DNA from 2 places in the Siminovitchia sp. FSL W7-1587 genome. Region 2 is predicted to be linked to the other one. Evidence: riboswitches for the same ligand, from Rfam matches in the RefSeq annotation. Region 2 holds a riboswitch; the other holds the start of a gene.

Region 1 (16,205 bases), 300 kb from region 2:
TGATACCGCGGACAGCATAAAAGAGAAAATGGATCATGTAACAAAGGACCTTGATCTATAGAAAAAAGTTGAACAGCCTCCAGCTCTCGTTTGGACATCATGAATCGGGGAGAAATAGAAAAAAAGAGGTTTCCCACTGTAGGGTTTTCAACTTTTTCATAATGTCGCATCGTCCAACTTACATGCAAGGAAGTGGATCATGTTTTCGCCATGGCCACTTCCTGTTTGGAAAGAAGTGGTTTGAAAGTGTCTGCCGTGCATTCACTGGGGAAAAAATCCGTTTCTGACTAAATACCCGAACGGCAAGGTCGCCATATGATCATTACAAGCTTTCGGACAGATGTCGGAAATATCATTCAACCAGTGGAAGATGTTGAAGGAAAGTACAACGGGAGACTCGTTCAGATGTACAGGAGTTATAGGAATTCCCATTATTTTCCAATATATTTTCTGAACTCCTCATTGCAAATTCATATTTATGGTTTGTAAACTCGATATTTAACTTTGCTAAATATCAACCACCTTCAAAAAAACCAATTATGGCACGTTCTTTTATTTATCGTTACAGCTATCACATTTGGTTATGCTTTTTTCATCAATGATCCATTCAGCACCAATACTCGCATTCCTTTTTTTGCTTTTCAATTTGCTATTAACAAATTAACCAAAAAACTATGAGGCCTCATCTTTTTCTATACGCTTAACGACGTCCGGATAAAGTCCGGTTAAAACCTTTAACTCTGCCAAAAAAAACAAAACAGGTTACCGATTTTAGCAAAATGTAATGATGAACATCTACTTTGCTTCAGGAACAATCAGTGTCTCGTCTAATTTCTTGGTATGCTGCCACACACATGTCCAATCGCCACTGTTTAAAAAGGATACAGGCGAGGTCCTTCACAACGTTTTTAAATAAAAAAAGAAGCGCCCAATGGCCGAAAAAATCGACTTAATGGACAACTCCTTTGTTTTTCTATACGGGATTTTTAACCAAATATCTTTATGTTATACGTATCTAAAAACCATTGGGGTACAAAGAACCTAGCCGTTAACAAAGGGTCAACAATCTGCGAGATTTGAGTATGTCCAATCGCGCTTAATAGCATCGTCATTTCGCTCAGTTCAAGGTCTGTATGGGGAAGGAGCAGATCGACCATTTCTTCCACGGCCGTTTTGGCGGCTTCGTCCAATGTCTTGGCTGATACTAATTGACTCAGACCATCTGAATTTTTAACCACGGGGTGCTTCAAGCTTTTTCCTTTGAATACTTGTAAGGTTATATCCGCTTTTCCCGGAACTTCGATACCGGATACACCAATTTCTCCGTCTCCCATTGCTGCATGCATATCTCCCAGGCCAAACAAAGCCCCTTCGTGAAAAATAGGGAAATAGATGGTCGCTCCCTCTGCAATGAGAAGTGTATCCAGGTTTCCGCCATGGCTTCCCGGTGTGCCGCAAGGCACGGCATCGTCCTCAGGAGCAACACCTATCACACCAATCATTTTATTAAGCGGGATTTTCACTTTTTCATTAAAAATGGCATAGTTGTCTTCGATTGGAGTGATTTTCACGGTAAATTCATCGATTCGATGGCCCATGACACCCAAATTTGGTCCAGTAGCAAGCACGCCACTTTCCCCAATTTCAATACTGTGAATCGTTACAGCCAATACATCTCCCGGCTTGGCCGATTCTACGTAAATGGGGCCAGTTGCGGGATTAATTCGGTTCCAATCAATACTGTTCATCGTTGTATGATCGGACTGGATTTGATTTTCAAAGCAGTCGTAAGCTTCAACTACCAACCTGGTTCCCGAGTCCACCTTTATAACGGGTTCGTGTTCTTTGCTAAATGAATAAATAGGCTTTCCCGTTGGTACTATTTGCGGCATTCTCTTCCCACCCTTTTATAAAAAGTACATATTAAGCCTATCGTAACATAGAAGTTAGGTAAGTCAATTTTCGTCGTATTTGGTGATCTATTCTCTATCAACATGGCAAAAAGGCGGGGGCAGCCCTATTTGTGCTACATCCGCCTTTCCGGTTAGTTCGGTACCTTCCCAATTACCATCCGGGAATAACGGCACCCTTATATGTTTCATCAATAAATTGTTTGACTTCTTCTGACTGGTATACTTCCAAAAATTGCTTAATCGCAGGGTCATCTTTACTTTCCGCTCTGGCGGCAACAATATTCACCCACGGGGAATCTTTTTCTTCCATAAAGATGGCGTCTTCTGTTGGAACGAGTCCACTTTCAATCGCGTAGTTGGAATTGATGGCCGCCGCATCCAAATCATCCAATTGGTGTGGAATTTGCGCGGCTTCCAATTCTACAAATTCATAATCCTTTTTGTTTTCTTCAATGTCCTTGACGGATGGTGTATCGCCAGCGCCTTTCTTCAGTTTGATCAGTCCGGCTTTTTCAAATAATAGGAGGGAGCGGCCGCCATTGGTCGGGTCGCTGGGCAATCCCAGCTTTGCGCCTTTTTTCAGTTCGCCGAGATCTTTCACTTTATTGGAATATACACCCATCGGGGTCGTAATCGTATTTCCGACGTTGACGATATCGTAGTTGCGATCTTCTTTTTGTTTGTTCATATAAGGTTCATGTTGGAATACGTTCAGATCAAGATCTCCTTGTGCCAGTGCTTCGTTCACAATGAGATAGTCGGAAAAAGTTTTTATATCAATTTCCAGGTCTTTATCTGCGGCCAGTTCTTTTACTTTTTCCATGATTTCCTCATGTTCACCTGCGGTGACACCTACAGTCAGCTTTCCGTCACTGAGCAGGTCTTTCGCTTTTTCGTCTTTATCTCCCGCGTTTTCTTTGTCGCCGCCTCCGCAAGCTGTAAGGGCGGCGATCAGTATGAGGAGTAAACTGGATAAGAGCCACTTTTTCATATTGCCATTCCTCTTTTCTTTTTTTGATGGTTGATTAGTCTTTTTTCAATTTGGCTGCCAAGCGGTTGCCAAGCGACTGTAGCCCTTGCACAAGGATGATGAGCAAGATGACTGTTACATACATCACATCGACTTCGTAACGGAGGTGTCCGTAGCGGTAAGCAAGGTCGCCAAGACCGCCGCCGCCGACAAGTCCCGCCATGGCCGTTGCTCCGATTAAGGAGATGGTGGCAATGGTTAAACCAAGAATGATGGATGAGCGGGACTCCCTTACAAGCACGTGCCATACGATATGCCTTGTTTTCATCCCCATCGCTTCGTATGCTTCAATCACTCCGCGGTCCACCTCTAAGAGGGCGGTTTCCATTAAGCGGGCGATATAGGGCGCTGTATAAATAACGAGCGGCACGATCACCCCTTTTACACCAATCGTTACTCCGACAATGAATTTTGTAAAAGGCAAAATAAAGAACAACAAAATAATAAATGGAACTGAACGGATAATATTAATCAATACGTTTAAAACACCAAAAACAAATTTATTGCCGAGAGCTTTTCCCGGACGGGTCAAAACAAGCATGATTCCCAAAGGCAAGCCAATTAAAATGGATATTCCTAAAGAGATTCCGACCATTTGGAAGGTTTGGATGATGGCTTCCCAAATATCAGCGCCCCAGTTGTCAAGAAACTCGTTTATTTTCGTCACTAATCTTCACACCTTCCACATGAACCTGATCTTGTTCCAAATACCGAATGGCTTTATGAATTTCGGCCGGATCACCTTTCATATGAACGACAAGCTGGCCAAAGGTATCTTCTTTTAAATGTGTAATGCTGCCTGATAGAATGTTTGGATATATATCAAACTTCTTTGTAACAGTGGCCAACGCTGGTTCGCCGCTTGATTCCCCGAAGAAAGAGAGAGTAACGACTTGGCCGCTTTCATTTAATTTTTCCAGCATGTCGTTTGGTATTTTATGTGTAAACAGATTGCTGACAAACCGCTTCGTCGTCGGATGTTGCGGTGAAGTAAAGAGGTCTTTCGTTTTTCCTTCCTCGATTACTTCCCCTTTTTCCATGACGGCCACACGGTCGCAAATTCGTTGGATGACGTTCATTTCATGCGTAATCAACAAAATCGTGATGCCGAGCTCTTTATTGATTTTTAACAGCAATTCCAGAATGGCCTCCGTTGTATCAGGGTCCAATGCGCTTGTCGCTTCGTCACTTAAAAGGACTTCGGGCTCGAAAGCCAACGCACGGGCAATGGCTACCCGTTGTTTTTGCCCGCCGGACAGTTCGGCCGGGTAGGCATGATGCTTTTCGTCGAGTCCAACGATTTTTATATATTTCTTGACCCGCTCTTCCACTTCCTTTTTGCTGAATCCGGCAAGTTTCAGCGGCAGGGCGATATTTTCATAAACAGTAGCCGTCTTTAACAAATTAAAGCCTTGAAAAATCATTCCGATGTTACTGCGGGCTTCGCGAAGTTTTTTGGTAGACAGCTTTGTTAAATCGATCCCTTTTACTTTTACAGAACCCGTATCCGGTTTTTCCAATAAATTGACGCAACGGATGAGCGTGCTTTTTCCTGCGCCGCTGTATCCAATGACACCGTATATTTCACCCTTTTTCACTGAAAGTGACACATTCTTTAATGCGTGAATAGAGCCTTGCTTGCCTTTAAATGTCTTTGAAATTCCCGCCAATTCGATCATGTGTATTTGCTCCTTCATGCTTTATTTTCAAACCCGTAATGGCTGGAAGAATATTCGGGGACGGGTGGCCCCCTTCATTCCTTACCAGGAAGGAATGACAGATCCTTCAAATGTTTCATCAATAAATTGTTTTGTTTCATCAGAGCGGTACACATCCAAAAACTTTTGAATCGCTTCGTCGTCTTTGGACTCGGCTCTTGCCGTAACAATATTTACCCATGGAGAATCTTTCGATTCGATAAAGATAGCATCTTTTCCAGGTTTGAATCCATGTTCGATCGCATAATTGGTATTAATCGCCGCCGCATCCAGTTCTTCCAACTGACGGGGAATTTGGGATGCTTCCAATTCCACAAATTCAAAGTTGTTTTTGTTTTCTTCGATATCTTTGACAGTTGGCGTGTTTCCCGAGCCTTCTTTTAGTGTAATCAATTCGGCTTTTTCGAATAAAACGAGAGCGCGGCCGCCGTTTGTAGGATCGTTAGGCAAACCGAGCTTTGCCCCTTTTTGCAGTTTTTGCACATCTTTTACTTTGGAAGAATAAATACCCATCGGGAACGTTACTGTTTCGCCCACATTTACAAGATCCAGGTTTCTGTCCTTTTTAAATTGATCTAAATAAGGTATCGTCTGAAATACGTTGAGATCAAGCTCTTTTTCGTCCAAAGCGATATTCGGCATGACATAGTCGGTGAAAACTTTTACTTCTATTTCCAAATCTTCTTTTGCTGCAAGCTCTTTTACTTTTTCCACAATTTGCTCGTGCGGTCCGGCCGTTACGCCGACTGTCAATTTGCCGTCGCTGAGAAGACCTTCAGATGTTGATTCTTTATTTACAGTTTCTTTTTCACTGCTTTTTCCTCCACCGCATGCGGCAAGGGTAAGTGCTAGCAACACAACGAAACTAGTTAATAACCATTTGTGCATGTCATTTCCTCTTTTCTTTATATATTTAGTCTGCATTTAAGGCGTATGTTGAAAATCACATACGGGGAGGTTTTTTCTTCAAAATGAAAAATGCCTCCCAAAATGAGAGGCATGGATATACATTGTAAGTAAATCGGTTTACCTCTCTTATCTTTCAAAATACAACAGTATTTTGCAGGATTTAGCACCTGTTCTTGTTTCGTCAAACAAGAATGGTTGCCGGGCTTCACAGGGCCAGTCCCTCCGCCGCTCTTTATAAGAGAATTTCAAATTCAATTGTTACATAGATATTATCCTTAGTTAGAAAAAATGTCAACAAATTTTTCATGGAAACTGAAAATCAAAAAGTAAAACCCAAGCTTTAAAATCAACATTCTTGGGTTTTGAATTATTGGACTCTTTAGTTTTTAAGGAGAAGTTTTTGGAACGCAATGAAAGAGCAAATTTATAAAATTAATTTGTTTGACGATTTTTATTTATCTTTGTCAAAAATTTATATACTCCAATTATTAAGAAATAGATAATAAACACATTTAATAAAAATGCAGAGGGGATAAATTCAGTAGTTGATAAATTCTTAGGAGAAAAAAGGAGGAATGTAGTAGTTAATTTATTAGGTCCATGATGTATTACCCAGTTAAAAGGAAGTCCATACGATTTTCCTTGAGAAGGAGAGATTAAGACTATGCTTATAGAAACGATAAAGCTGAGATATAAAAAACGTCTGTACTTTATCATTATGATCATCTCCTTTTAATAAGATTATACATAATTTTAAACAAAAAACATTTACGGAAATATTTTTAGCTTTTTTAAATATGTACTAGTATCACCGAGCTTTACATCAGGTGTAAAACCTAACGACATTTTTCAAGAGGTTGTTTTTTTTTGAACGTAAAGGACGAGATGTCTAACCACATATGTATATTGTAGGGGCTGGGACATAAGCAAATACGAAATAGCAAAAACCGAACAATTATAAATGAATTGTTCGGTTTATTTGTGTAAAAAATCCCTAACATCGCTACGTCAACATATTTCGCTTTCCGCGGGCACGGCTTCAGCTTCCTCGGAAAGCAAAGATCGCTTTCCTGCGGGATCTTCAGCTCGAGCTATTCCCGCAGGAGTCTACCTATTTTGACTACGCTAAAAGCTTGCGTATTATACCTGGGATAATTTATCCCGCATGTAAGGTGCCGTAAGGCTCCCACTTCAAAATCTTGAGTGAATACAAAAGCCCTAAGTGGGAGAAAACGGCACCTAAATGCCCGATTGGTTCAACTAACATTCAGTAGGAGCCCTACTGAATGAAGTTTCACTTTATTGTTCGTTTTTTCATCAGCTGATTGAGTTGTGTCTCAGACTCTTTGTTTATGGTAATCCAGGGGAATCTATAGAATAAGAAGTTAAGATAACAACATTAAAACAATAATCTTTTTGGGGTTAAACCGAAAAAAACCTTATGGGGTTGTGGGTTGGAAGATAATGGATTGTTCCCGAGGAGCTCATGTATGGCGCTTTGATCTTTTTCATCTCCATAAAGTTCGAATCATCTTCCGTCAATCTGAATATAATCATTAAGAATTTGCCGTATCCGAGCAAGGGAGGTTTACCCCATGAAGAAAAAGTGGGTAACTGCTGTTTCATTTATTTGCGCCGCTTTGTTATTAATGTCTTGTTCTGCAAGTGGCGGAAATGGAAAAGGGCAGTTTCCTGAAAAATCCATTACGTACAGCATCCCGTTTGAACCAGGCGGACAGTCTGATATCGAGGCCCGGCGGCAGCAGTCATTTCTGGAGAAATATTTAAAGCAAAAAATTGTTATTCAATATAAACCTGGCGGTGGTGGTTCTGTAGGCTGGAGTGAGTTGGTGAATCAAAAGGCGGATGGATATTTTCTCGCAGGCATCAACATCCCGCATATCATCCTGCAGCCGCTTGCCAATGAAGATACAGGGTATCAAACAGAGGATATTGTGCCTATAGCCATTTTCCAGACAACGCCAATCGCGTTGACTATCGGTAAAGACAGCGGGATTGACTCGTTGGATGACTTTATTCAAAAAGCAAAGGAAAATCCGGGGTCGATCACGGTCGCGGGATCAGGCAACTATTCCGGCCATCATATCGCCTTTTTACAGCTTCAAGATGTGGCAGGGATTGAGTTGCAATATGTGCCGTTTGACGGGGCGGGCCCATCTATGCAAGCTTTTCTGGGAGGCAATACGGACGCTGTATTGGCGAATTCCAGCGATTTATTAAAATATACCGAAGACATGAAAATTCTTGCCATCGGGTCTGAAGAAACATTCGAACCGATGCCGGAAGTTCCTACATTTATCGAAGAGGGTTACGATATTACCGCCTCGATTGATCGCGGGGTAGGAGCGCCGCCGGATACCGATCTAAAGATCATTCACAAATTGGAAAAGGCTTTCCTGAACATATTGGAGGAGCCGGGGGTGAAAGATCAGATGTATGAGGAAGGCTTTGAGCCAAAAGCAATGGGCCATGAAGAATCAGTCCAATATATTGAACAGAAAACGAAGGAGTTTGCGGATATTTTGGAAAAACAGTAGGGTTACATGCTGCCAATTATTGAAAATGAGGCAATGCGGAACTTTCTATACAGGAATGGAATAATCATATAGGCAAAGGTTGAGTGACCACCGCCCAATTGGTCCTGGAATAAGCCCTGAGATACAGAACGGGAGGCGCAAAGATGATTGATTCGATTCCATCTGTGATGAGCTCATTAACGGACCCTTTCAATATCCTGCTCTTATGCACCGGGGTATTAGTGGGCATGATTGTGGGGGCATTACCCGGGTTAACCGCCACGATGGCTTTGGCACTTCTGTTGCCTTTTACTTTTACGATGCAGCCGGAGATGTCACTGATGACGATGGGCGGCTTATATGTGGGCGGCATTTATGGCGGCTGTATCTCAGCCATATTGATCAATACCCCCGGTACACCGTCCGCAATCGCCACCACCTTTGACGGATTTCCATTGGCGAAAAAAGGGAAAGCCGCCCATGCTCTTATCGCCGCGGCCATGAGTTCGGGAATAGGCGGGATTATCGGTGGTATGGCTCTTTTGTTTTTAACGCCCATATTAGCAAAGTGGGCGCTCAGCTTTGGCCCTTCGGAATATTTTTGGGTGGCGGTACTAGGCTTAACGATGATTGCCACCCTTTCTTCGGGATCTTTGCTAAAGGGATTGATTGGGGGTTGTATCGGGTTGTTGTTGGGAACGGTCGGAATCTCTCCAGTTGGTGGGGAATCCAGATACACGTTCGGCTTTTCCGGCCTGCAATCGGGGTTGGATATGGTTGTCATATTAATCGCGTTCTTTTGTGTCCCGGAAGTAATTTCAATGATTGAAAATAAAATCAAGCCGCAAAAGGCGCTAAAAAAAGAAAAGGGCATTTCTAAGAAAATCTTTTTCTATATCATCAAAAAACCGGTTTTTTTCATTCGTTCGTCGCTTATCGGCATTATTACCGGCATTATTCCCGGAGCCGGCGGCAATGTGGCAGCACTGCTCTCTTATGATGCTGCCATTCGGTTTTCCAAAGACAAAAAATCATTTGGCAAGGGAAATATGGACGGAGTAATGGCGGCTGAAACTTCCAATAACGCAGAGGTCGGAGGATCACTGGTTCCGCTTTTGTCACTCGGCATTCCGGGAGCGCCACCGGCCGCTATCATGCTTGGAGCGCTTATGATGCAAGGAATTACCCCCGGACCAAACCTTATGAACGACCATCCGGGGCTCGTTTATACCTTTTTAATCGCGTTTATTTTGGCAAACGTGATCATGTTGTTCTTTGGTCTAATCGGTTCACAAACGATTGGAAATGTGCTTACGCTGCCTATCTGGTATCTTGCTCCCTCCATTGTCTTTTTGACGGTTGTGGGAACTTATACGATCAGAAACAGTTTGTTGGATGTTGCCATGCTCGTTGGGTTTGGCTTAATAGCTTATGTCTTGAAAAATGCCGGTTTTCATCCAGCCCCGATTGTGCTTGGCCTCATACTGGGGCCGATTGCCGAAAGAGGGTTGATCCAATCGATTTTGCTTGGAAAAGCGTCTGGAAACATCTGGACACTGTTTTTTTCCAGGCCTGTTACGGTTGTTTTAATCATTTTATGTATCATTTCTATAGCAGGTCCAATCGTGTCAAGTATTCTGAAATCAAAAGCGAGAGAAGGTGTTTGAAGTGATCAGGCGAAACATGTCGTATGATCTTGTGTTCTCTCTGGTCCTGGTGTTTTTATCGTTGGCCGCCATATGGAAAACAAAGGGACTAAATGAAATGAGCTACCTTTTTCCGCGCACAGTAAGTATCATTTTGCTGTTTCTTAGTGTGATGTATTTGGCAGTCGTTTTAGTAAGAAAAGAACGCCCAAAGCTGTTCGAACATATTCATAAACGTCAACTGTTTATTATTGGTTTGGGCATGGTCGCATATGTCGTACTCATAGGTTTACTAGGCTTTTTATTGGCCAGCATCATTTATCTTTCGGTATTTACATGGTATTTAATGATGGGAGAGGATAAGCCCGGTAATAGGAGGGTGTTTCATTCAGCTTGGAGCGCAATGGCGGTCAGTGTGTTTTTCTTCGTTTTATTCCGCTATATATTCAATGTTCCTTTGCCTGCCGGTATTTTTGGCTGAAATGAGGACTGGATTTGTTCTATAATAGAATTGGACATTCATAGAAAGAGAGGTAACAGCTGTTGCGAGACACCAAAAAGCAGGTATTGGACTATATAGAAAAACATAAGCAGGACTTAATCGGAGCAATTGTGAAAGCGGTACAAATTCCAAGCGTGATTGGCAATGAGCAGGCCATGCAGGAATATATGAAGAAAAGATATGAGGAAATTGGATTACGAGTGGAAGAGATACAGCCGCGATATGAAAAAATTCGGAATCATCCTGCATTCAGCAGTTCAGGGCTTTCATTTGAAGGACGGAAAAATATCATTGGCGTTTGGAAAGGGACGACAAAAAATACGCCTTCTTTAGCATTAAACGGCCATGTCGATGTTGTTTCCCCTGAACCTGTGGAGAAATGGACAAAGGACCCATGGGGCGGTGAAATCGAAGGAAATAAATTGTACGGCAGGGGTTCTGGAGATATGAAAGCGGGACTGCTGGCCAATTGGTTTGCTTTAAAGGCTTTATTGGATCTTGGTCTCAAGCCAAAAGGGGAAGTTCAGCTTCAAAGCGTCATCGAAGAAGAAGCGGGAGGAGCCGGCGGCACCCTTTCATTATTGGAAGCAGGGTATGTAACAGATGGCTTTATTGCAACGGAACCCCACGCTTTAAGGCTGACTGTGGCACATGCCGGTGTCATGTATTTTCGGGTAAGAGTGCTCGGAAAAACGGCGCATGCCGGGATGGCGCATTTAGGTGTGAATGCCATTAGCAAAATGTATAAAGTATACAGCGCCTTGGAAACATTGGCGGAAAAAAGAGCAAAGGAAGTCTATTTTGAACTGTTTCATAAAGGTTCCGGCCAATCTGTTCATTTGAACTTGGGCACTTTACAGGGAGGCGACTGGGCTTCCAATGTGCCGGGTGAAGCAGTCCTTGAATGCAGAATCGGGTTTATTCCATCAGAAACGCGAGCGGAGATCAAACAACTTGTTGAAAAAACAATTCAACAGGCTGCTGAAGAAGACGAGTGGCTTCAGCAAAACCCTCCCCAATTAGAATGGTACGGATGGACAACAGAAGCATGGAACCAAAATCCCGAACATCCTTATATCCAGTCATTTAAACAGACGGCTGAAAGCATATTGGGGCGTGAAGTGGAAGTCGCCGGACGGGCAGCCGGAAATGACGCGAGATTTACCCAGTATTACGATAAGCCGGGTCTCGTATTTGGGCCAAAATGTGCCAATATGCACGGGCCAGACGAATATGTCGAAATTGACAGTGTCATCGACACGGCAAAAGTGTTAGCCGCTCACATCATTGATTGGTGCGGTGTCGAAGAGGCATGATTCGCACTTTCTGGCTGTAACAGGGATGTTCCGTTTGAAGGGATTGGCATGGTTGTTTAGAGAATGGCTCCCACTAGGCTGGGCATTTTGCAAATCTAAAATCAGGCGAAGGAACCTCGTTGGTTTGCTTCGCCTGATTCAGGTTATAGGCTAAAACGTCCGGCCGCAACGGCATAGTGCTCGGCTCGTTAATCGACCATTCGTTTACGAAAGATGATCACTGTTAATAGAGAAATGATAATGACCCAAGCAGCGATAATCGCAAAATGCGAAAGTACATCTGCGCCGCCCGCGTTTGCTTCCACTTTTGTCGCAATATCAAGCAACTGTACGTTCGGCAAATAATTGGCCGCTTTCAACACGGGATACTGTTCAGCCAGTGACTTGGAAAATGTTCCAGCGGAAAAAACGATAATAACAGGCAGGACAAGTGCGGAGGCCTCCATAATAGACTTCGCATAAAGGCCCAATAATGTCCCTAAACCGATATAAAAAAACGATGAAAGGATGATAGCCAGAGCAATGATTCCAATGTTCTTGGGAAGATATTCAAAAAAGATCGCACTTAGAACAATGGAGAAAAGCGTCAACAGGAACGACAGTAAACTTTTCCCGCTGAGAATTTCGGCTGTGGTGGCGGGAGACAGCATCAGTCCCCTTAAAGTGTTTTTCTCTTTTTCTTCCGCAATGAGACAGCTTTGAACAAAGGCTGCGACCATGGCAAATCCCATGTTGAAAATCATATAAATGGATTCAATCGAACTGGTGCCCATGCGACTATACAGGGCAGCGAGGACAGGCGGAAAGAAAATGATAATTGAAACCGCCATATTCCGTGAAAAATCCTTATAATCCTTGACAAAAATGGCGTTTACGCGTTTCCATGAAAATGTCATGCCAGCTTCCTCCCTGTTACTTGAATGAAAATTTCGCCTAAAGTCGATTCGTTTGAATGGATTCTCATTATTTGATCTGTTTTCATCAGACTATATAATTTATCTGCACCTTCTGAACCTGTCGGAACAACGACTTTTTGTCCGTTTGTCATTTCCACAGTGACAGTGGCTTCGGAATATTTTCTTTTGAGGTTATCGGGTGTATCTAATAACTGAATTTTCCCTTTATTTAAAAATGCAATGCGATTACAGAGAGTATCTGCTTCATGCATGTCATGTGTCGTTAAAAAGATGGTCGTTCCTTTTGCGTTTAATGCTCGCAGGCCTTCATATATATGGAGGGTGTTTGTCGGATCAAGAGCTGATGTCGGCTCATCCAAAAACAAAAGCTCTGGTTCGTGCAACAATGCGCGTGCCAATGCGACCCGCTGTGTCATCCCTTTTGATAATGTAGAAACTCTTCTGTTTTTATCCTCTTCCAAATTTACAATTGTAAGAGCTTCTTCTATTCTTGTGTGCGGAACATCATATAAATGACAATACAGCTTCAAATTATCTAAAACAGATAGCCTTCCATATAAACCGCTGTTATCAGTTAGAACACCAAACCGTTTCCGATAGTCCGGATTTTTCAACTTGGAAACAGGTTCTCCAAAAACGGTAGCTGTACCGGTTGTCGGGTTCAGTTGACCTGTTAAAATCTTAATGGTTGTGGTTTTGCCTGATCCGCTCGGACCCAAGAACCCGAAGATCTCTCCTTTCTTTACTTGGAAATCGACGCCTTCCAGAGCAGGACGATTGGCAAAAGTTTTCACCAAATCTTTGACCTCAATAATATGTTCCATGTTTTCCTTCACCTCATCCGTTTGTGTATCTACAGGTTACAAGATCATGAATCATCAAGCATTAAAAAGTCGATGAAAGGAGTTGATAATGAGGTGAATGGAGTATAAGGGAAGTTGATAAACCAATCATCGGGTATTCAAGCAACTTGATGATTTTCAATGAGGTACATTGATGATTAACGGCAGTTTTATATCGACATATTTCCCGAGAAATAATCATTATTTCAGCCCAAGCATCTCCTTCAATACAGCCATTTTTGATTTGGACAAAGGAATTGTCGATTTGTTGCTGTCATCCAAAACAAGGCTGTAGCTATTCCTTGTCCAAGTAATCACTTCGCGCACTTTTTGCAAATTGACAATATAGGAACGGTGACAACGGAAAAATCCGAAAGGCAATAACCGATTTTCCAATTCCTGCAATGTAAAGTCGCTTGAAAATGATTCGCCTTTTATATGCAAGAATGATTGCCCATCACTGCTTTCAATATAATCAATTTCCGGTGGGTTAAAGAGGACAATTTTATCCTTTATTTTGGTCGGGATCTTTTTGAATTGAACGGGTTGCATCATTTCGCTTCCTTGTTCCTTTTGTATGGGGTCAGCGGCTTTTTCCGAATGGTCGCTTTCAATTTGAATGGATGTTAATCCGCTGTTGTCTAACTTATACACCTTATCACCAGCCGTAATGGCACTTTCCATATTTCCCGTCAGGATCAAAATACTTTTATCTGATTCACGAAGCTGATGCAGAAGGGACAAAAATATTCGTTTAGATTCCAAATCCAAGTTTTGATCGGGTTCTTCGAAAATATAAATCGCAGGATTTTGCAGGAGCAGGCAGCCAAGCTGCACCCGCTTCGTTTCCGAATAGGTTAGTTGATGAATTTTTGTGTTCCGTTTTTTTTCAAGGTGAACCGTTTTGATGATTGTTTCAATGTCTTGATTGGAACTATAGATATTTTTTATAAAACGAAGCATTTCTTCTATCGAAAGCCGTTCGTATAAACTCGGCTTCAAGAAAAAAAAGCCCATATTTTTGGACGGGTGCTTTAACGGGCTGCCATTCATCTGAATTTCTCCCCGTGAAAGAAACGTTTTACCGAGGAGTAAATGCAACACTTGCTCCTGGATATTTACACTTGAATATACAGCGACCACTTGCCCGGGATGGACTGACAGGTTAAATGAAGGGAAGATGAGCGTATCGTGTACCCTTTTTTCCGCATTTGCAAATTTCAATTCCATGACTGTTCCCCATTTCTCCAAATCTACTTACAATCTGCATTATAACAGTTAATCAAAAGGATCGTGTAAATGAAAAAGCCCAAGCCGATCCCGGCTTGGGTTTGTAGGGGAGAACATTAATCTTCTACTAAAGGGTAGACACCATCTTTGTCATGTGTCTCTCTTCCGGTAAGTGGCGGATTGAAAACACAGATCATTCTCATATCTTTTGTCGCTCGTAAGTAGTGTTCATCATTTTGATCAAGCGCGTACATTGTCCCGTCTTTCAGAGGATAGACTTTGCCGTCGGAAACGGTTTCGATTTCCCCTTCTCCGCCAACGCAATATACGGCTTCCAGGTGGTTTTTATACCAAATATGAGTTTCAGTTCCTGCATAAATAATCGTATCATGGAATGAAAAGCCCATGTTATCCGATTTTAATAAAAGGCGGCGGCTTGCCCAAGTGTCCGCTTTTACTTCGTTTTCTGTCCCAATAATTTCATCCAATGTTCTAACGATCATTTTTCCATCTCCTTCATTGTTTTAAAGCGGCTTGAATGCTTTCATCTATTATATTAAGACCTTTTGTCATTCCTTCTTCATCAATCGTTAAAGGCGGCAGGAACTTGAATACTTCTCCTTTTGGACCGGAAGTTTCCATCAAAAGTCCTCGTTTAAAAGCTTCTCCACAGATTTTTTCGGAAATTTCGTCTTTGGCACATGCCACTCCCTGCATCAATCCCCGGCCTCTTTTTTCCGCTTTCAACTCCGGGTATTCCTCAATGATCTTCTGAATAAAGTGAGTCATCTCAGCGGCTTTTGTTTGAATGCCTTTGGAAAAATCATCTGTTTTCCAATAATCCAAGGCCTCTGAAGCCGCAACAAATGCCAGGTTGTTTCCGCGGAACGTTCCATTATGTTCACCCGGCTCCCAAATATCGTACTCGGGTTTTATTAATGTAAGAGCCATCGGCAAGCCATATCCGCCAATCGATTTGGATAGACAAATGATATCTGGTTTAATGCGTGCGGGTTCAAAGCTGAAAAATGTCCCCGTTCTTCCGCATCCCGCCTGTACATCGTCAACGATCAACAGTATACCGAATATTCTGCAAATAGAAGCGATATTTTGCAGCCATTGATCACTTGCTGCATTGATGCCCCCTTCTCCTTGGACTGTTTCAAGGATCATGGCCGCTGGCAAATCAAGACCGCTGCTGCGGTTTTCTAGAAAATGTTCAATCATTTTGATGGAAGAAACGTTTTCGACTGCGTTTTCATAAGGCATAAAAACGGTGTTGGAAAGAGGAATGCCAGCCCCGCTTCTTTTTGCTTCGTTCCCAGTTACTGAGAGAGAGCCTATCGTCATTCCGTGAAACGCATTTGTAAAGCTGATTACGGTATTGCGACCGGTTACTTTTCTGGCGATCTTTAAGGCGCTTTCCACAGTATTGGTGCCAGTGGGACCGGGGAACATCACTTTATATTCGAGTTGACGCGGTTTCAATATGATGTCATGAAACCTCCGCAAAAAGGTGCCTCTTGCAACAGTGGCCATATCAAGACTGTGTGTAATTTCGTCCTGTTCCAAGTATTTGATGAGGGATTGCTTCAATTTTTCGTTGTTATGACCGTAATTTAAAGCTCCGGCCCCGGCAAAAAAG
Region 2 (16,205 bases):
TGGCAATACCTGCTCTTGGAAAATGTTTAAATTGGCTAACCATACAAGAAGCTTTTCGGGAAGAACTATTGTACTTAATCCTAAATTGTCATAAAAATACAAAAATATCAAACGTGGGAAAATATAGAAAATTAAAGCGATTTATGTTATTATATATGCTGTTAGATGTAAGCGTGTTATCGGTAAATTTTATAAAAAGGGGAGGCATTTTATAGAGCAGCATAATCTTAAGTACCATAATAAATATTAGTTGTTAAGCTTTGAAACCAAATAGGCGCAAAATAATATCTATAGTGATAACGCTGGTGAAGAGTGAGATATTAAACTTCGCAAGCAAGTTAAAAAGAGGAGAAATGAAAATTGAAAAAAATAAATTTTTGTTTTTTTACTGTGCCTTGTTTTTTAAAAGTAATATTGCTCTTTCCCAATTTAATCATTGCTGAAAATAAAGACCAAGAGAGGGATATCCTTTTCTTAGGAAAATATTCTAAAGACGAAATACACCAAATCACGGAAACTAGAAATTCAATAAAAAAAGTAGAAGGTGCGGATATAATTCCTAGTTTTAGTGATGATATTAGTTCAGAAAATATAAACAAATATGATTCTATAGCTGTTTCATATGAAGTAGTTAAAAACAACAAATCACTATCAAAAAAGTTAAAAGAGAATCTGGAGAATGGAAAGAAAGTATATTTATATGGGGATCTTACTTTTGAGGATTATAGTAAAGTTTTAGAAGTTGATATATCGTTAGACACAAAGACTAGAAATAATGAAGTGAAGAAATTGGTATTTGGAAATAATAATAACAATGGCAACGATAGTAAAACTTTGGAAATAGAGGCTATTGATAAGTTGCAAATAATTGGGTATTCCCTAAACAAAGAAGATAATATTAAAGTTCTTGGTTTAAATATAAGTCACCATGATGAGAATGGAAAAACAGAAATTATACCGGACTCACTTTACTTAAAAGGAATATTAAGATATGAACAAAAAGATATAGAAAATGACTCAGTTACACTAAATAATGTTCCTGGTGAGCCAGTTTTACGAAATGATGTGTTACTTGTTGGAGAAGCATTTTATATAACAGATATAGTAGGAGAAATTCAGTCGAATTGGTATTTGTATAAATTACTTGACGAACAAGACCCTGATTGGGATTATTTTTTACTTGATAATGCTGTAAAACCAAAAATCATGAAACATAATGGGAGTTTTTTTGGATCCACATGGAGAGCAACCTTTATGCGTATAAATCATATCTTACCATCTCACCTAAAAAGTAGATTGATAGAATCTACTCCAAAAGATACTGAAGGAGATGATTATGGAAATTACTCTCTATCAATTTCTTTTCCCTGGCAGATTTCATTTACAATACCTTACAGAAGTAAGCCCACTATACAATTAGATGAAGATTTGAAACTGAATCAATCTGATTGGTATGTTGAAGCACAAATGTTTGGTAAATACAGAGGGCTTGAATCGAGTAGAGAGCAGTATAGATTTATTACTGCATGGACAGCTGGAACTGACCATCCTGTAGGTAATAATATAACAGAAATGATAGTTAGAAACTATGTTGAATTTACATCAGGAATAGATGCTTCAACAGATACGGGAAATCAGTTTTTAGTTAGGTATAGGCACTAAAATTAGAATTAACTAAATTTTAAATATATATTTTTTTCTGCGCTTGAACCTTTTTCAAGTTCGTTGTTGGCTTGTTGAAGGTTTTTTCTTTTTTGCGAACTGGAGATGAAGAAGCATTTATGGTAAAAAGCAAAGGAGGACAAACCAATTGAAAACTGCTTTAGAAGCTTTTGTAGAAAGAAACATAGAGTACTATGAAGAAAAATGGAAAAATGAATACAGTTGGAATTGGGCAGCTTTCTTTTTAACATTTTTATGGTTAGGTTATAGAAAAATGTATGGGGTTATCTTTGGTTTCGTGGGGTTAAACTTATTGATTGATTTTATATTATACTTTGTTACACACGAGATTTATTCGACTACTAGTAGTACCATAATGAGCATTATATTTTTCATAATTCCCTCAACTGTTTTAGGCTATACAGGTAACTATTTTTATAAAAGACAAGCTGAAAAAAATATAATCTATCTAAATAAGTTGAATTATGATACAAGTGAAAGCATGAGCGAACTAAGAAAAAAGGGAGGGGTGAGTTCAATTGGATTAATGTTAGCCATTAAAATAATGATGATGTATTATTTTCTCTCACAGATTATGTATGTGATACTATGAGATTTGAGCGCTTATCATAGTAATGCAATGGTAGAAAATAAATGATTGTAATCTAAAGGAAGTCGATGTTCCCTAAGGTTTTTGGTTAGTAATGAATGTAGTATCCTGTCTCATTATCCCGAATGGGGAAAATAAGTTACTGACCATTCATGTAAAGCTGGATGGCAAAAACCTATAACCTCGCATATATTTCAAGAGGCGGGGCGACGTAGAGGATGCACAAAGTGCAAGCGAAGTGTCAGACAAGGAAAGCACGGACTACATCGCCTACGCCCAAAGATAAAGCGCAAGCTTTTTCAGGGACGTTTGCTGGCTGGCTTGTAAACAGAGTTGCGGATTCGTTGTTGCATTCCGTCATTTGATCGTTGATATGACGGCTTTTTCGATTTCCTGGTAACTTGTACATCGGCATATATTGGATGACAGCCAGTTTTTCATCACATCTTTTGACGGGTTGCCATTATGTTGAAGGAGCGAATGGCAATTGAGGATGAAGCCCGGTGTACAGTAGCCGCATTGGAATGCGAAATGCTCGACAAAAGCCCGCTGTATGGGGGCATCCCGCAAACCTTCGATTGTTGTGATGGTATGGCCGGAAGCTTCGACAGCAAGCATAATACATGATTTAAAAGGCAGAGTGTCAACGAGTACAGTACAGGCCCCGCAATCACCATTCAGGCATCCTGGTTTCGCGCCCGTCAAGCCAAGCTTTTGGCGAAGAACGTATAAGAGCGTTTCCCCTGCGAGTACCTCAACTTCAACGATTTCCCCGTTTATGTCCATCTCGACTGTAAATCTTTGTTTTTCCACTAAGCTCCCTCCATTTCCATGATAAAATCCATCAACATGTTTCGCAAAACGAACAGGCGATATTCTCTTGATCCTTCAATGTCATCAAGGATAGGATCAGGTACTTGTTGCAAGGTGTGTTCAACTCTGCTTGCAAACGATAAACCCGTCCTGTTGATGGCTGTTTCCATTGCGGATGAGCGAAAAGGAAAGGGGCAAAGCCCGCTGAATGCCAGTCTGAGTTGTCCATCCGCTTTGACAGCCGCTCCGGTAATGAGGGGATAGCCGGTATCCCATTGCTTTCGTATTTTTCGCGAAATGTAGGGAAGCTGTAGAAAGTCTGTATCTGTTAGAATTTGGACGAGAAGCCGCCCTTCTTCCAGAATTAGTTCTGTGATCGGCACTTCTTTTACCCCTTGCATATCTGCGACTAGAACATGGCTGTTCGCCAGCAGAAAAGGCAAAATCGCTTCCCGGTAAAATATTTTTCCGCATATATTTCCTCCAATCGTAATCTTGTTTCGGGCGGTACGGTCGGCCACTTCACTGGAAACATCCGCTAATAATGGAAAGATATTTCGATTTTCAAGAGCGGTCAAAGGAACGGACGCGCCAATCGTTAAAAATGGAGATGATGTTTGTAAAACCATACATTCCGGAATTCCTTTTATATCAATAATGGAACCTGGCGTATCTATGTTCAATCGGCCAAGTGTTAAAATTTCGGTTCCTCCGGACCAATACATCGGCTGTTTATCGTCCTGTTTTAGTGTTTGGAACAAATTCACGGCTTCCTGTAATGTTGTTGGCTTGTAATACTTTACATAGGCTGGCAGCACTGCTTACATCCTCCTTTCTTTTGTTCTCCATAACAATTCAGGGGTGAGAGGCAAATGGTGAAGATCCACTTGCAACGCCGTGGACAAAGCGTTTGCCAACGCGGCCGGCATGCCGATGAGGCCATGCTCGCCAACTCCCCGCGCCCCATACGGCGCATCTATTTGAAGGGATTCTACAAAGTCGACGATATACTCGGGCTGTTCCCCGTACCGAATCGGCTGGTATGTTCGCAATTGCGGGTTAAGTACTCGCGCGTGTTGATCAAAAATAAAGGTTTCCCGGCCTGCAAAGGACAGGCCCATGCTCATGGCTCCCGTTACTTGCCCTTCTGCGGACTTTTGATTTAATACTTTGCCAATGTCGATGACGGATATCGCTTTTACTAAACGGTATTCGTATGTTCTTGTATCGACTTCAACTTCGACACCTTGGGCTCCGACAGTCCACTCAGGCCCGTGTTTGCCTGCGCCGGTTTCTTTATTGAGCTTCGTCATGTGTCTTAAGGTGTATGTTCCGTTTCCGATAATCTGTCCGCCAATTGATATGCCGCTGGGAAACGTATAGCCGTAGGCTATCTCTTTTACCGCAATATGAATCGTTGGGTCATCTCGTAAAAATATTTTTTCATAACCGACTTCCAAATCTTCAATCGGGGCAAGCAAAATGCAGGAAGCTCTCTCCTTTAATTGAAAAATAACATCATCCGCCGCATTCAAAAGGGCTCTTCCAGCCATGAAAGTTCCCCGGCTGGCAACGGTTTTCCAATGTTCCGGTGTATGTTGCGTATGAACGGTCATTTGAACGTGGATGTTCTCAACCGGCATTTTTAATTTTTCCGCTAACATCTGTGCCAAGATCGTTTTAGTTCCCGTGCCGATTTCAACAACGCCGGAAATGATATTGATGCTTCCATCCGGATTGAACGTTAAAATGACTCCTGAACTAGAATTTGTGTCGATCGTGGAGTTTTTCCAAAGGCAGCTGATCCCTTTGGCTCTTACTTTGTTCTTGCCAACGGCGGTGATCCGTCCTTCATCCCAACGGATCAGTTTCTTCAATCTGGATAGGCACTGTCGTACATTTCCGACATTGCTCGTATTCAGTTTTACTTGGGAAGGTGACGTATCGCCGGGCCTGATCGCATTTTTATATCTGAACTCGAGGGGATCCATGTTCAATTTATTGGCGAGCATATCCATCGTCCGCTCAAAGGCAAAGTGGACTTCCGAGTGGCTGAATCCTCTAAACGGACCGGGATACGGATGGTTCGTGTACATGCTAAGTGAGTCGCAATAAATATGTTCAATCCGGTAAGGCCCCGTACAATCGACGGCACCCGCCCGAGCCAAGTCAGTCGATTTATCGGAATAGGCTCCGCTGTCCCATAAATACAGCAATTCCGCCGCCTTTAATATTCCATTTTTCGTGCATCCAAGTTTTATCGTCGCGTCCAGCCCGATATGCCCCGGAGCCGTGACCATATCTTCTTCCCTGTTGTTGGCGATTTTCACTAATCTGCCGTTTACCGCTTTGGAGGCGATATACGCCAGAATCTCTAGTTGTATGGACGCTTTTCCGCCATATCCTCCTCCGACCAAGGGTGTTTTGACAATGATGTTGCCTGAGGGAATTTGAAAATACGCGGCAATCAGTTTTTTGATCATAAAGGGGGCCTGCGATGACGAAGTAATTTCAATGATCCCATTATCATGAATTTGAGCGAGGGAACAACGTGTTTCCATTGCGGCATGGTCTGAGGGATGGAACGAATAGGAGGCAAGTACAGTGACATCGCTCTCTTCCCAGCCCTTTTGCATATTTCCTTTGCGAATTTTTATTTTTGATGCGATGTTTGTTCCGGGTACGGGATACACGCCCTCTATTTTGTGATAACTGCCAAGCTGTTCATGAAGGAGCGGGGCGGCTCGGTGCAGTGCTTCGCGCGGGGAGTTTACAACTGGAAGGGGATCATATGCAACTTGGACTTGATTGGCCGCAAGCTGAGCGGTTGCCATGCTATCCGCGACAACAATCGCAACAACTTCTCCGTAATAACGCACCCGGTCGACAGCGACTGGCGGACGATCCCGAATCTCTTCACCGGTGAGCGGTAAGTTATCGCCTGTAATAATCGCTCGGACCCCTTTTATTTTGAGGGCATCGGATATGGTAATCTGGACGATTTTTGCATGAGCGTAGGGGCTTGTAACCAGTTTTCCGTGCAACATGCCCACTGTTTCATCATCATTTGTATATTTCGCTTTCCCGGTCACTTTTTCCCAAGATTCTTTACGATACACACTTTTCCCAATAACATTCATCGTTCAGTCACTCCATCCGTTTTCGGTTATAGTAACATCTTATGATGATGGTAACCGGTAACATTCATCAACCTTAAGGGAATTAACCAAGACTTGATGATCCGTTGAAATGGATGGGGCGTAAAGGAAATAAGGGATTACCATATTTTTGTTAAATGGCGAAAGTCGGCTAGTCGTATTTTCGGTTCTTTCGTTATGAAGCTGGTGTATAGGTTGTACCGGTCAGATTGCTTTGTTAATTTTTTGTAAATATCCTTTGTTTTTATGTTAAGTTCCTGTAAATGCGCTTAAATTGTAACGATTTATGTCGATTTAATGTATAACAAATTGGAATTCCGGAGTTGATGATCTATTTGAGTTGACGAACGTGCAATGCCATTGTTCAAAATTTTATCGGATAAAAAAGTGGGCGGTGTATGAGTGATGAATTGGTTTTTCAATTTAAAAGTGGGAGTGAAGTTGACCTCGGCTTTTCTCATTATCGCACTCCTTCAAGCCGGTACAGGTATGATCGCACTATCGCAAATGAGCAAAATCAATCAAGAGGCAGAAATGATGTATCGTGAAAGCCTTATCCCCACTCAAGAACTGGGGGAAGCCCGGAACCTTGTTCAGCAATTAAGATTGGCGAGCCGGGACTTATATTTATACCCGGAAGAAGCGGACAAGAAAGTGGAAGAAATAAAAAAAATGAAAGAACAAGTTGCGGCACACATTGAGGCATACAGTTCAAGTCAATTAACAAAAGAGCAACAAGTGAAGTTGGCGCAATTCAATAATAAATGGGAATCCCATAATATTTCTTATGATCAAGCCGTTCAGTTAATACTTGAAGGCAAACAGGCCGATTACTTGTTAACCATTAATGCGGGTTTGCTCAAATTTCAAAATGAGATGTTTGATGGGTTGAATGAGTTGATGAAATCAGAGATAGCATTGGCTGAAAAAGATCAAAAAGATGCCGAATCGGCTTATGAAACGACTCTGGTCATAATGAATGGCATTATTTTTTTCATTTTTATACTCAGTATGGTGTCTGGTATGTTCATTGCCAGAATGATTTCCCGTCCGCTGCGGCAAGTAGCTCGTTTAGTTGAAAATGTGGCTGATGGCGATTTATCGGAGACAACCAAAATACAGACAAAAGATGAAGTGGGAGTTCTTGCCCAATCGATCAACAAAATGATCTTAAACTTGAGAGCCACAATCCAACATATTTTAAGTGCGGCGGAAAATTTATCCGTTTCTTCCGGGCAGGTTTCCGCAAGCACTGACGAGGCTGCAAGAGCCAGTACGAACCAGGCAAATGTTGCACAAACGATGAACGAGTTGTTGAAAGAATTATCGGACGCTATCAGCTCGGTTGCACAAAACACGGAAGAAGCTGTAAAATTGGCCCATGAGACAATAGAGATTGCTGAAGATGGAGAAAAAGTCGTTCAATCTTCTGTAGAAGGGTCCGAAAAGGTTAGTGCGCAAATATCCAGCTTGGAAGATGGATCAACAAAAATCGGAGAAATCATCAAAGTGATGGATGAAATTGCTGAACAAACGAACCTCCTTGCTCTGAATGCGGCCATTGAAGCAGCCCGGGCAGGTGAACAGGGACGGGGATTTGCAATCGTTGCAGAAGAAGTTCGTAAATTGGCAGAAAGAAGTGTTGAAGCGACAGATGAAATCTCAAGGATCGTAAAAACGATGCAAGAAGCGATTATCCGCAGTGTAAAGTCTGTTGAAGAAGGAGTCATCAAAACGAAACAATCAGGTGAGGGTTTTGAAAAAATCATTACCATGATTCATCACACGAGAGATAAAGTAACAGAAATTGCGAGTGCAAGCGAAGAGCAAGCCGCACAATCTTCAGAAGTCCTTTCTTATATAGAAACCATTTCGGCCACAACCGAAGAAACGGCTGCCAGCAGTGAAGAAACGGCATCAACGGCAAATAACTTGACCAATTTGGCGACGAAATTAAATGCTTCAGTCGCAGCGTTTACTTTACACAAAAAAGACCGTATTTCTTCTTCAATTGAAAACCCCAAAGCGGCTCCATAATGATTTTCAACAGCGGCATAACGGTCTGATCCCGAAGCAACAGCGGGTTCAGGCTTTTTTTCTGAATAAAGGGCTGTAGTTATTAACAATTAGTGAAAATTCCCCGATATGTAGGTTTTAGACGAAAATCATATTATAATGGAGGGAGAATATTACGATCTGATCATTGTTAAGGGGACGATAGAAAATGAGTCAACAGAAGACAGGTGCAGAGCATGCATCTTTTGGAAATCAGCTTCAAATCACTTCTTTTTTAGCTGATGTAATTGCTCTTTTTAAAGGGGTTGTGTTAATAGCCAATGTACTGCCTGTCTTTACGGGTTTTTGGCTCGCCGCCCACTTTACAAATACAGTCATTGATCCCAATTTATTTTTCTTGATAATCATTGGAAGCACACTAGTCATGGCCGGGGCGCTCGTCCTTAATAACTGGTATGAGGCCGATATAGACAGAGTCATGGCCAGAACCCAAGTGCGACCGACAGTGACAGGCAATATTTCATTAAAAATGGCGTTGGGGTTGGGTATCGCATTAAGCGTCCTGGGATTTCTTCTTTTGTTTTTTACAACGATGGAGGCTGTCCTTTACGCTTTTATCGGGTGGTTTACGTATGTCGTCATGTACACGATGTGGACAAAGCGAAAATATACATTTAACACGGTGATCGGAAGCATCTCAGGAGCAGTCACACCGTTGATTGGATGGGGAGCAATTGATTCTGCCATGCATATTATCCCAATCGTTTTATTTATGATTCTGTTTATTTGGCAAATGCCTCATACATTCGCGATCGCGATGAAGAGGTATGACGAATACAAAGCGGCAGGCGTTGCCATGCTCCCGGTGATCCGGGGCTTTGAAATGACAAAGCGACAAATTTTTGTGTATGTAGCCTGCTTGTTGCCTCTGCCGTTTTTTCTGGTGTCGCTCGGGACCACCTTTATTGTGATTGCGACTTTACTAAACCTCGTCTGGCTGGTACTTGCGATCCGGGGCTTTTTTGTAAAAGATGATGTGAAATGGGCTCGTGCCAACTTTGTTGTTTCTGTTAATTATATTGCGATTTTGTTTATCACGATGGTGATTGTGACGATCTAATGTTTGGAAAGCAGTTAAAGGCTGCGACATAAGCAAATACGAAGTAGCAAAAACCGAACATTTTATTTATAATTGTTCGGTTTATTTGTGTAAAAAAAATCCCTATCATCGCTACGTCAACATATTTCGCTTTCCGCAGGTCTCTTCAGCTTCCTCGGAAAGCAAAGATCGCTTTCCTGCGGGATCTTCAGCTCGAGCGATTCCCGCAGGAGTCTACCTATTTTGACTACGCTAAAAGCTTGCATATTATACATCAGGACAATTGATCCCGCATGTAAGGTGCCATATACACCACTTCAAGACATGAGTTGATACCAAAAGGTCTAAGTGTAAGAAAACGGCATCTAAAAGCCCGATTGGTTCAACTAACATTTCTTGGAAAAGGCATACCAAGAAATGAAGTTTCACTTTATCCCGCATGTAAGGTGCCGTAAGCCTCCCACTTCAAAATTTTGAGTGAATACAAAAGGTCCAAGTGTGAGAAAACGGCACCTAAAAGCCCGATTGGTTCAACTAACATTCAGTAGGAGATGGAAGAAAACTCCTACTGAATGAAGTTTCACTTTATGGTTCGTTTTTTACTCGGCTGATTTTGTTGTGGCCCAGACTCTTTTTCGTGATTTCTAGGAAACGTTTAGGCCGGATATTGATGATTAAACTCGTGCTTTGCAAAAGTATGGCATACCCCAAATTTTTTTAACTAATTCAAAACACTTTCTTGCTTTAGTCTCTTATAGTCTCCACTGGAATAACCTGTTTCCAATAAGACCTCCTCATTATGCTGTCCAAGAAGGGGAGCAGGTTTTGTCAGTTCTCCGGGTGTTTCTGAAAATTTGGCAGGAAAGCCCAATGTTTTGACCGCCCCGGCAGCCGGATGTACATATTCCAGTATCATTTCCCGTTCTAGAATATGGGGGTCACTCAAGGTCTGATTGTAAGTATAAATCGGACCGCAAGGAATTCCGTGTTGTTCTAAAAGCTCCAGCCAATACACGGAATCGCGCTTTGATAATGTTTCTTCAATATCTTTTTCAAGTTCTTTGAGATGAAGCGTGCGCAGGCTGTTTGTCAAATAACGCGGATCTTCCATCCAATTTGGCCGATCGACGACATGCAAACAAAATGTTTCCCATAACTTTTGATTGGCGGCCCCGATTAAAATGAAGCCATCCTTTGTTTTAAAGCCTTGATAGGGTGCGGCGGCACGGTGGGCTGTTCCGGTTTTTCCCGCTACTTGTCCGCTGCCAAAATAAGCTGCTGCTTCCCATACCGTCCAGGCAAGCCCCGAGTCAACAAGAGACACATCAATATACTGCCCTTTTCCGGTTTTCAACCGGTAAATGTAGGATGTCAAAATGGATTGAATGGCTGTTTGGGCGGCAGCCAAGTCGTGAATGGCAATTCCGACTTTGACTGGCTTTCCGCCTTGTTCGCCTGTCATTTCCATGAGACCGGACAATCCTTGCGCCATAATATCGAACCCGCCTTTATTTCGATAAGGACCGGTTTGGCCATATCCCGATATGGAGCAATATATGAGCGCGGGATTTAATTCTTTTAAGGTGTCGTAGTCGATCCCGAGCTTCTTCGCTACCCCCGGGCGAAAGTTTTCTACGAAAACATCTGCTTTTTTGACTAATTCATATAAAATGTCTCGGCCTTCTTCCTTTTTGACGTTCAGGCACATGCCGCGTTTATTGCGATTGACCATCATATACATATGGCTTTCATTGTTGTGAAACGGTCCCATGGCCCGCGTATCATCGCCATTTGGATATTTTTCGATTTTAATGACATCTGCTCCCATATCGCCGAGCACCATCGTGCAGTATGGTCCGGCCAATACTTGTGACAGATCAATCACTTTCATGCCTTGTAATGCTTGATTCATGTCGTTTTCACCTGTTTCTAACTCTGTTAAAGTTCGGACGGCGCTTCTCTAAAAACGCCTGAATGCCTTCCTCGTAATCTTCGGAGCTGAACGAATCGAGAATGGATTTTGCCAATTCTTCATCTTCATCGGTGGCTCCGTCTATGATCTTGTGGATCACCTGTTTTATTCCTGAATTGGCCACCAAAGATTTTTCGGAAATGTTACGAGCAAACTGGATGCATTGTTCCTCCAGTTCGTCAGAAGCATACACATAATCGATCAAACCGATGTCGCGCGCTTCTTCCGCCCCGATTAATTTTGCCGTATAAAGCAATTCTTTTGTCTTAGTTACCCCAATTAGATTCATAAGCCGCTTCGTGCTTTTTACATTATAGATAATCCCGATATTGGCGGCTGTAATGCCGAATGTTCCGTCAGCAGATGAAAAGCGGAAATCGCATGAATTGGCCAGTTCCAGTCCACCGCCAATCGCAAGCCTTTGTATAAGGGCGATCGTTGGCCGGGAAAATCGGTACAACTTTTCAATCGCTTCTAGCGCGGCTTTATTATAGGCTTTTGCTTTTTCGGCCTGGTAGCGGACATCAAGAAATTCGGTAATGTCCGCTCCGGCGGAGAAGGCTGTTTTATCAACGCCGCGGACGATTAAAACTCTAATGGCGGGGTCCTTTTCCAGTTCATCCAAAATAGAAGACAGCTTGCGAAACATCTTGAGCGTAATGGCGTTTTTTTTCTCAGGGCGATTCAAAACGAGAATGGCAATATCTTTATTTCTTTCTACGTATAAAGGATTTGTCATTTGAAACCTCCGGTTGATTAATCGTTTCACTCTTACTCCCAGCTTACGATGATAGAGCCGCGGAACTCTTCTTCGATGAATGTTTTCACCTCATCAGATTGGTAAGCTTTCACAAGCTTTTTCACTACAGCGTCATCTTTATTTTCGTCCCTTACAGCAATGACATTTGTATAGGGCGAGTCCGTTGATTCCAGAAGGATGGCGTCTTCTTTTGGGTAAAGGCCGGCGTCGATGGCAAAGTTTGTATTGATCGCTGCCGCGTCGACCTCGCTGAGCTGCTTGGGAATTTGTGCGGCATCAAGCTCGATAAATTCAAGGTTTTTCGGGTTTTCTTTTATGTCTTTCAGTGATGCTGTCTCTTTCGCATCATTAGCCAGTTGAATGTGGCCGGCTTTTTCCAAAATAAACAGCGCCCGGGAACCGTTTGTCGGATCGTTGGGTAGTCCAAACTTGGCTCCCTTTGGAAGGTCATCAATACTTTGATAGTCTTCCGAATAAACCCCCATTGGATTTAAAATCGTTTTGCCTACAGATACCAAATCGGTATCGTGGTCTTTATTAAACTGATCCAAGAAGGGCTGGTGCTGATAGCTGTTCGCATCCAGTTCACCGTCAGCCAATGTTTTGTTTGGCAGGATATAATCAGAAAAAATCTTTAACTCAATGTCCAATCCGTCTTTTTTCGCCACTTCTTTAACCTTTTCCATAATTTGCTCATGGGGGCCGGCTGTAGCGCCCACAATAAGCTTTTCTTCTTCCGTCTTTGTTCCCGTCGCATTGTTTCCACATCCGGAAACAATAACAGCCAATAGTAATCCTAGTAACAATATTCTAATGTTTTTCATTTTCTTCCCCCCAGTTTTTTGGGGAATATCAAGAAACAAAAAAGCCTCTCTTCTTAAAAAAAAGAAAGAGAGGCTTAGTCATATACTCATCATAACTGGTTCCTCTCTTATCTTTCAAAACACATTCATGTTTTGCAGGATTTAGCACCTTTCTATTTTTAATAGATGGTTGCCGAGCTTCATTGGGCCAGTCCCTCAGCTACTCTTGATAAGAGAACGCTATTTCATTTACTTGTATTTCCCTATTATTTAAGAATGTAAAGCATGGGATAGATAATGTCAAGTTCATTTTTGGAAGTGGGCGAATATGGTACATTGTCAAAAGGCAGTGGTATAATGGACACATCAATATGCGGGAGAGAATGTAATGAAGAAATACATTGAGGCTTTAAAACCAACGGTTTACTCGTTGTTTGACCATTTTCACAACCATCCGGAGGTAAGCTGGAAAGAATATAAAACGACTGAATATATCCGGGATTTTTTAGTCAAAGAAGGATTTGCCGTTCAAACATTTGATGATGGCACTTGCACCGGTCTTGTAGCTGAAGTTGGAGCAGGAGAGCGGTGCGTTGCTTTGCGTACGGATATAGATGCTTTATGGCAGGAAGTCAATGGAAAATTTCAAGCAAATCATTCATGTGGTCACGATGCCCATATGACGATGGCAATTGGAACGATGTTGTTGCTCAAAAAAGTGGGATTTCCCGAAAATGCCAAGCTGAAATTTATTTTTCAACCGGCAGAAGAAAAAGGAACAGGCGCTTTAAAAATGTTGGAGAAAAAAGTGCTCGATGATGTAGATTATTTATATGGTGTTCATTTGCGACCTATCCAGGAACTGGAAGATGGTTATGCGGCACCTGCGATCCTTCATGGCGCCGGGATGTTTTTATCAGGTGAGATCAAAGGGGACGATGTTCATGCAGCAAGGCCCCATCTAGGAGCGAATTCCATTGAAATTGGCGCATCCATCGTGCAGCAAATCCAAGGCATTCATCTTGACCCGATGGTTCCCTATTCGGCAAAAATGACCAAATTCCAGGCAGGCGGCGCAGCGAGTAATATTATCCCTGGCAACGCATCCTTCAGTTTGGATGTAAGAGCGCAGACAAATGAAGTACTTGAGCAATTGGCCACAAAAATTGAACATATCGTCGCATCACTTGAAAAGCTTCACAACGTTAACATTCAGTTGGAGACGAAAGCGCATATCGCGGCTGCGAAAGCGAATCATGATGCCATTCGTATGATGAGAAAGGCGATTGTTGCAGCACTCGGAGAGGACAGATTGGAAGAGCCCATTGTTACATCCGGAGGGGAAGATTTTCACTTTTACACATTAAAAAAGCCACAGCTTAAAGGAACCATGCTAGGGCTCGGGTGCGGGCTTGCACCTGGTCTTCATCATCCGGAAATGACGTTTAATCGTGAGGCCATGCTTTCAGGTATAGAAGTTTTAGCTTACGCGATATTGAAGACATTGGAGGGAGGATTCAAGCATTGAGTTCGGAAGTACTCATTAAAACACTACAAAGTGTGGAGGAAATGGCTCTTGTAAAAGAATTGGAAGAATTGGTATGGAAGTGGGATGCCATTCCTGTTCACCAAACGGTTACGGCCATAAGAAATGGGGGCCTCATCGTAGGTGCCTTTCATGACGAGAAACTTGTTGGTTTCAGCTACAGTTTTCCGGGATTCTTGAATGGAAAGGTTTATTTATGCTCTCATGCGCTTGGCATCCATCCTGATTATCGGGTAAAAGGGATCGGCTATCAGTTGAAAGAAAGGCAGAAGTCTGAAGCAAGAAAGTTGGGCTATGACATGCTCACATGGACTTATGATCCGCTTGAAAGCCGAAACGCCTATTTGAATTTGACCAAACTTCGCTCAGTCTGCAATACTTATATCGTCAATTCATATGGCGAGGGGAAAGACGAGCTGAACAATGGCTTGCCGACAGACCGATTCAAAGTAGAGTGGTGGATCAATAGTGATCACGTAGAAAAGCCGTCTTCTTTTAAAGTAGATAAGAGTAACGCTTTTCAGGTGCCGTATCAGGAAGGTGAGGGAGGTTTACCGCGACTGGGAAATTTGGACCTTCCTTTTTCCGCCGAACAAATAGTAGTTCCCGTGCCTGCATTTTTCCAACAAATGAAAAAAGAAGACATGGGGCTCGCCATAGATTGGCGAATGAAGACAAGATCGATCTTCCGACAGCTTTTTAATGCTGGATACACGGCTGTGTCACTCATTCGCCATGAAGATGCGCCAGTTCATCACTACCTGCTTGTGAAAAGGTCTGAGCTGCAATTGGATGAAAAAGCAAATTAGTTAAACCGATTGCGGGGGTGAGAAAGTCCTCGACAGCCTCATTCGGCTTTTGATTGTGCCCAGTTTTCTGGAACGAAGAGGAGCCCTATAAAAAAGCTTGTAGAGAAAGAAGCGATTTTCTCTGCAAGCTCTTTTTTTACGGTATTGGGTGTGCCGTTTCAGCTGTTGAAATCCGTTCTTTATGGATGGTAACCCGATCCAATTTTTCACGGTCGACAGCAAAGCCGATCCCGGGACCAGTTTGCACTTGAATAATCCCGTGGTCCATCGTTACTTCCGGCTGGATGATGTCCTCAGTCCAATAATGGGAAGATGGCGCCGTATCTCCCGGAATCGTAAAGTTCGAGAGGGATGTCAAGGCGATATTGTGTGCCCTGCCAATCCCCGTTTCAAGCATGCCGCCGCACCAGACGGGAACACCGTTGTCTTTGCAAAGGTCATGGAGCCGCACCGACTCGCCAATTCCTCCTACGCGTCCAATTTTAATATTGATAATCCGGCAACTCCCCAACTGTAGTGCTTTTCTCGCATCTTCCAGGCTGTGGATGCTTTCATCGAGGCAGACAGGGGTTTGCAATTGTTCCTGAAGGGTGGCATGGTCGATAATGTCGTCATGGGCAAGCGGCTGCTCGATCATCATGAGATTGTATTGATCAAGTTTCTTCAAATGATTAATGTCATTTAATGTATAAGCAGAGTTGGCATCCGCCATGAGTGGAATATCCGGAAACTCTTTGCGTACGGCATCTATATAATCAAGGTCGGCGCCTGGAGCAATTTTCACTTTTATTTTCCTGAAGCCTTCATCCACATATTCAGCGACTTTTTCAACGAGTTTTACAGGCGAGCTTTGTATGCCGATGCTTTTGCCCACTTCAATCTCTGTTTTTGTGCCGCCGATCAATTCGGATAAAGCGATGTTGTTTTTCTTGGCAAATGCGTCCCAGATCGCGGTCT

Evidence for each region. Region 2 has a riboswitch for S-adenosylmethionine ahead of NST31_RS13485 (MetQ/NlpA family ABC transporter substrate-binding protein). Riboswitches for the same ligand answer to the same signal wherever they lie in the genome.
Region 1: linked by a shared signal. The riboswitch ahead of NST31_RS12125 (MetQ/NlpA family ABC transporter substrate-binding protein) and the one ahead of NST31_RS13485 (MetQ/NlpA family ABC transporter substrate-binding protein) in region 2 are both predicted to bind S-adenosylmethionine.

Annotation. Positions count from the first base shown of each region.
Region 1 covers NZ_CP150169.1:2,570,051-2,586,255, forward strand. Annotated here, with positions in the region: gene NST31_RS12100 (VWA domain-containing protein) at 1-61, shown strand, start outside; gene NST31_RS12105 (acetamidase/formamidase family protein) at 987-1,892, opposite strand; gene NST31_RS12110 (MetQ/NlpA family ABC transporter substrate-binding protein) at 2,065-2,904, opposite strand; gene NST31_RS12115 (methionine ABC transporter permease) at 2,939-3,601, opposite strand; gene NST31_RS12120 (methionine ABC transporter ATP-binding protein) at 3,585-4,622, opposite strand; gene NST31_RS12125 (MetQ/NlpA family ABC transporter substrate-binding protein) at 4,704-5,549, opposite strand; SAM riboswitch class I at 5,694-5,811, opposite strand; gene NST31_RS12130 (tripartite tricarboxylate transporter substrate binding protein) at 7,166-8,128, shown strand; gene NST31_RS12135 (tripartite tricarboxylate transporter permease) at 8,272-9,774, shown strand; gene NST31_RS12140 (tripartite tricarboxylate transporter TctB family protein) at 9,776-10,234, shown strand; gene NST31_RS12145 (ArgE/DapE family deacylase) at 10,297-11,571, shown strand; gene NST31_RS12150 (ABC transporter permease) at 11,760-12,467, opposite strand; gene NST31_RS12155 (ABC transporter ATP-binding protein) at 12,464-13,312, opposite strand; gene NST31_RS12160 (LytTR family transcriptional regulator DNA-binding domain-containing protein) at 13,532-14,560, opposite strand; gene NST31_RS12165 (ectoine synthase) at 14,677-15,063, opposite strand; gene ectB (diaminobutyrate--2-oxoglutarate transaminase) at 15,077-16,205, opposite strand, start outside.
Region 2 covers NZ_CP150169.1:2,865,556-2,881,760, forward strand. Annotated here, with positions in the region: gene NST31_RS13440 (hypothetical protein) at 361-1,662, shown strand; gene NST31_RS13445 (DUF2628 domain-containing protein) at 1,811-2,275, shown strand; gene NST31_RS13450 ((2Fe-2S)-binding protein) at 2,630-3,058, opposite strand; gene NST31_RS13455 (FAD binding domain-containing protein) at 3,085-3,903, opposite strand; gene NST31_RS13460 (xanthine dehydrogenase family protein molybdopterin-binding subunit) at 3,907-6,225, opposite strand; gene NST31_RS13465 (methyl-accepting chemotaxis protein) at 6,649-8,280, shown strand; gene cyoE (heme o synthase) at 8,468-9,379, shown strand; gene NST31_RS13475 (CoA transferase) at 10,080-11,270, opposite strand; gene NST31_RS13480 (enoyl-CoA hydratase/isomerase family protein) at 11,278-12,069, opposite strand; gene NST31_RS13485 (MetQ/NlpA family ABC transporter substrate-binding protein) at 12,102-12,914, opposite strand; SAM riboswitch class I at 13,019-13,129, opposite strand; gene NST31_RS13490 (M20 peptidase aminoacylase family protein) at 13,282-14,421, shown strand; gene NST31_RS13495 (GNAT family N-acetyltransferase) at 14,418-15,248, shown strand; gene menC (o-succinylbenzoate synthase) at 15,385-16,205, opposite strand, start outside.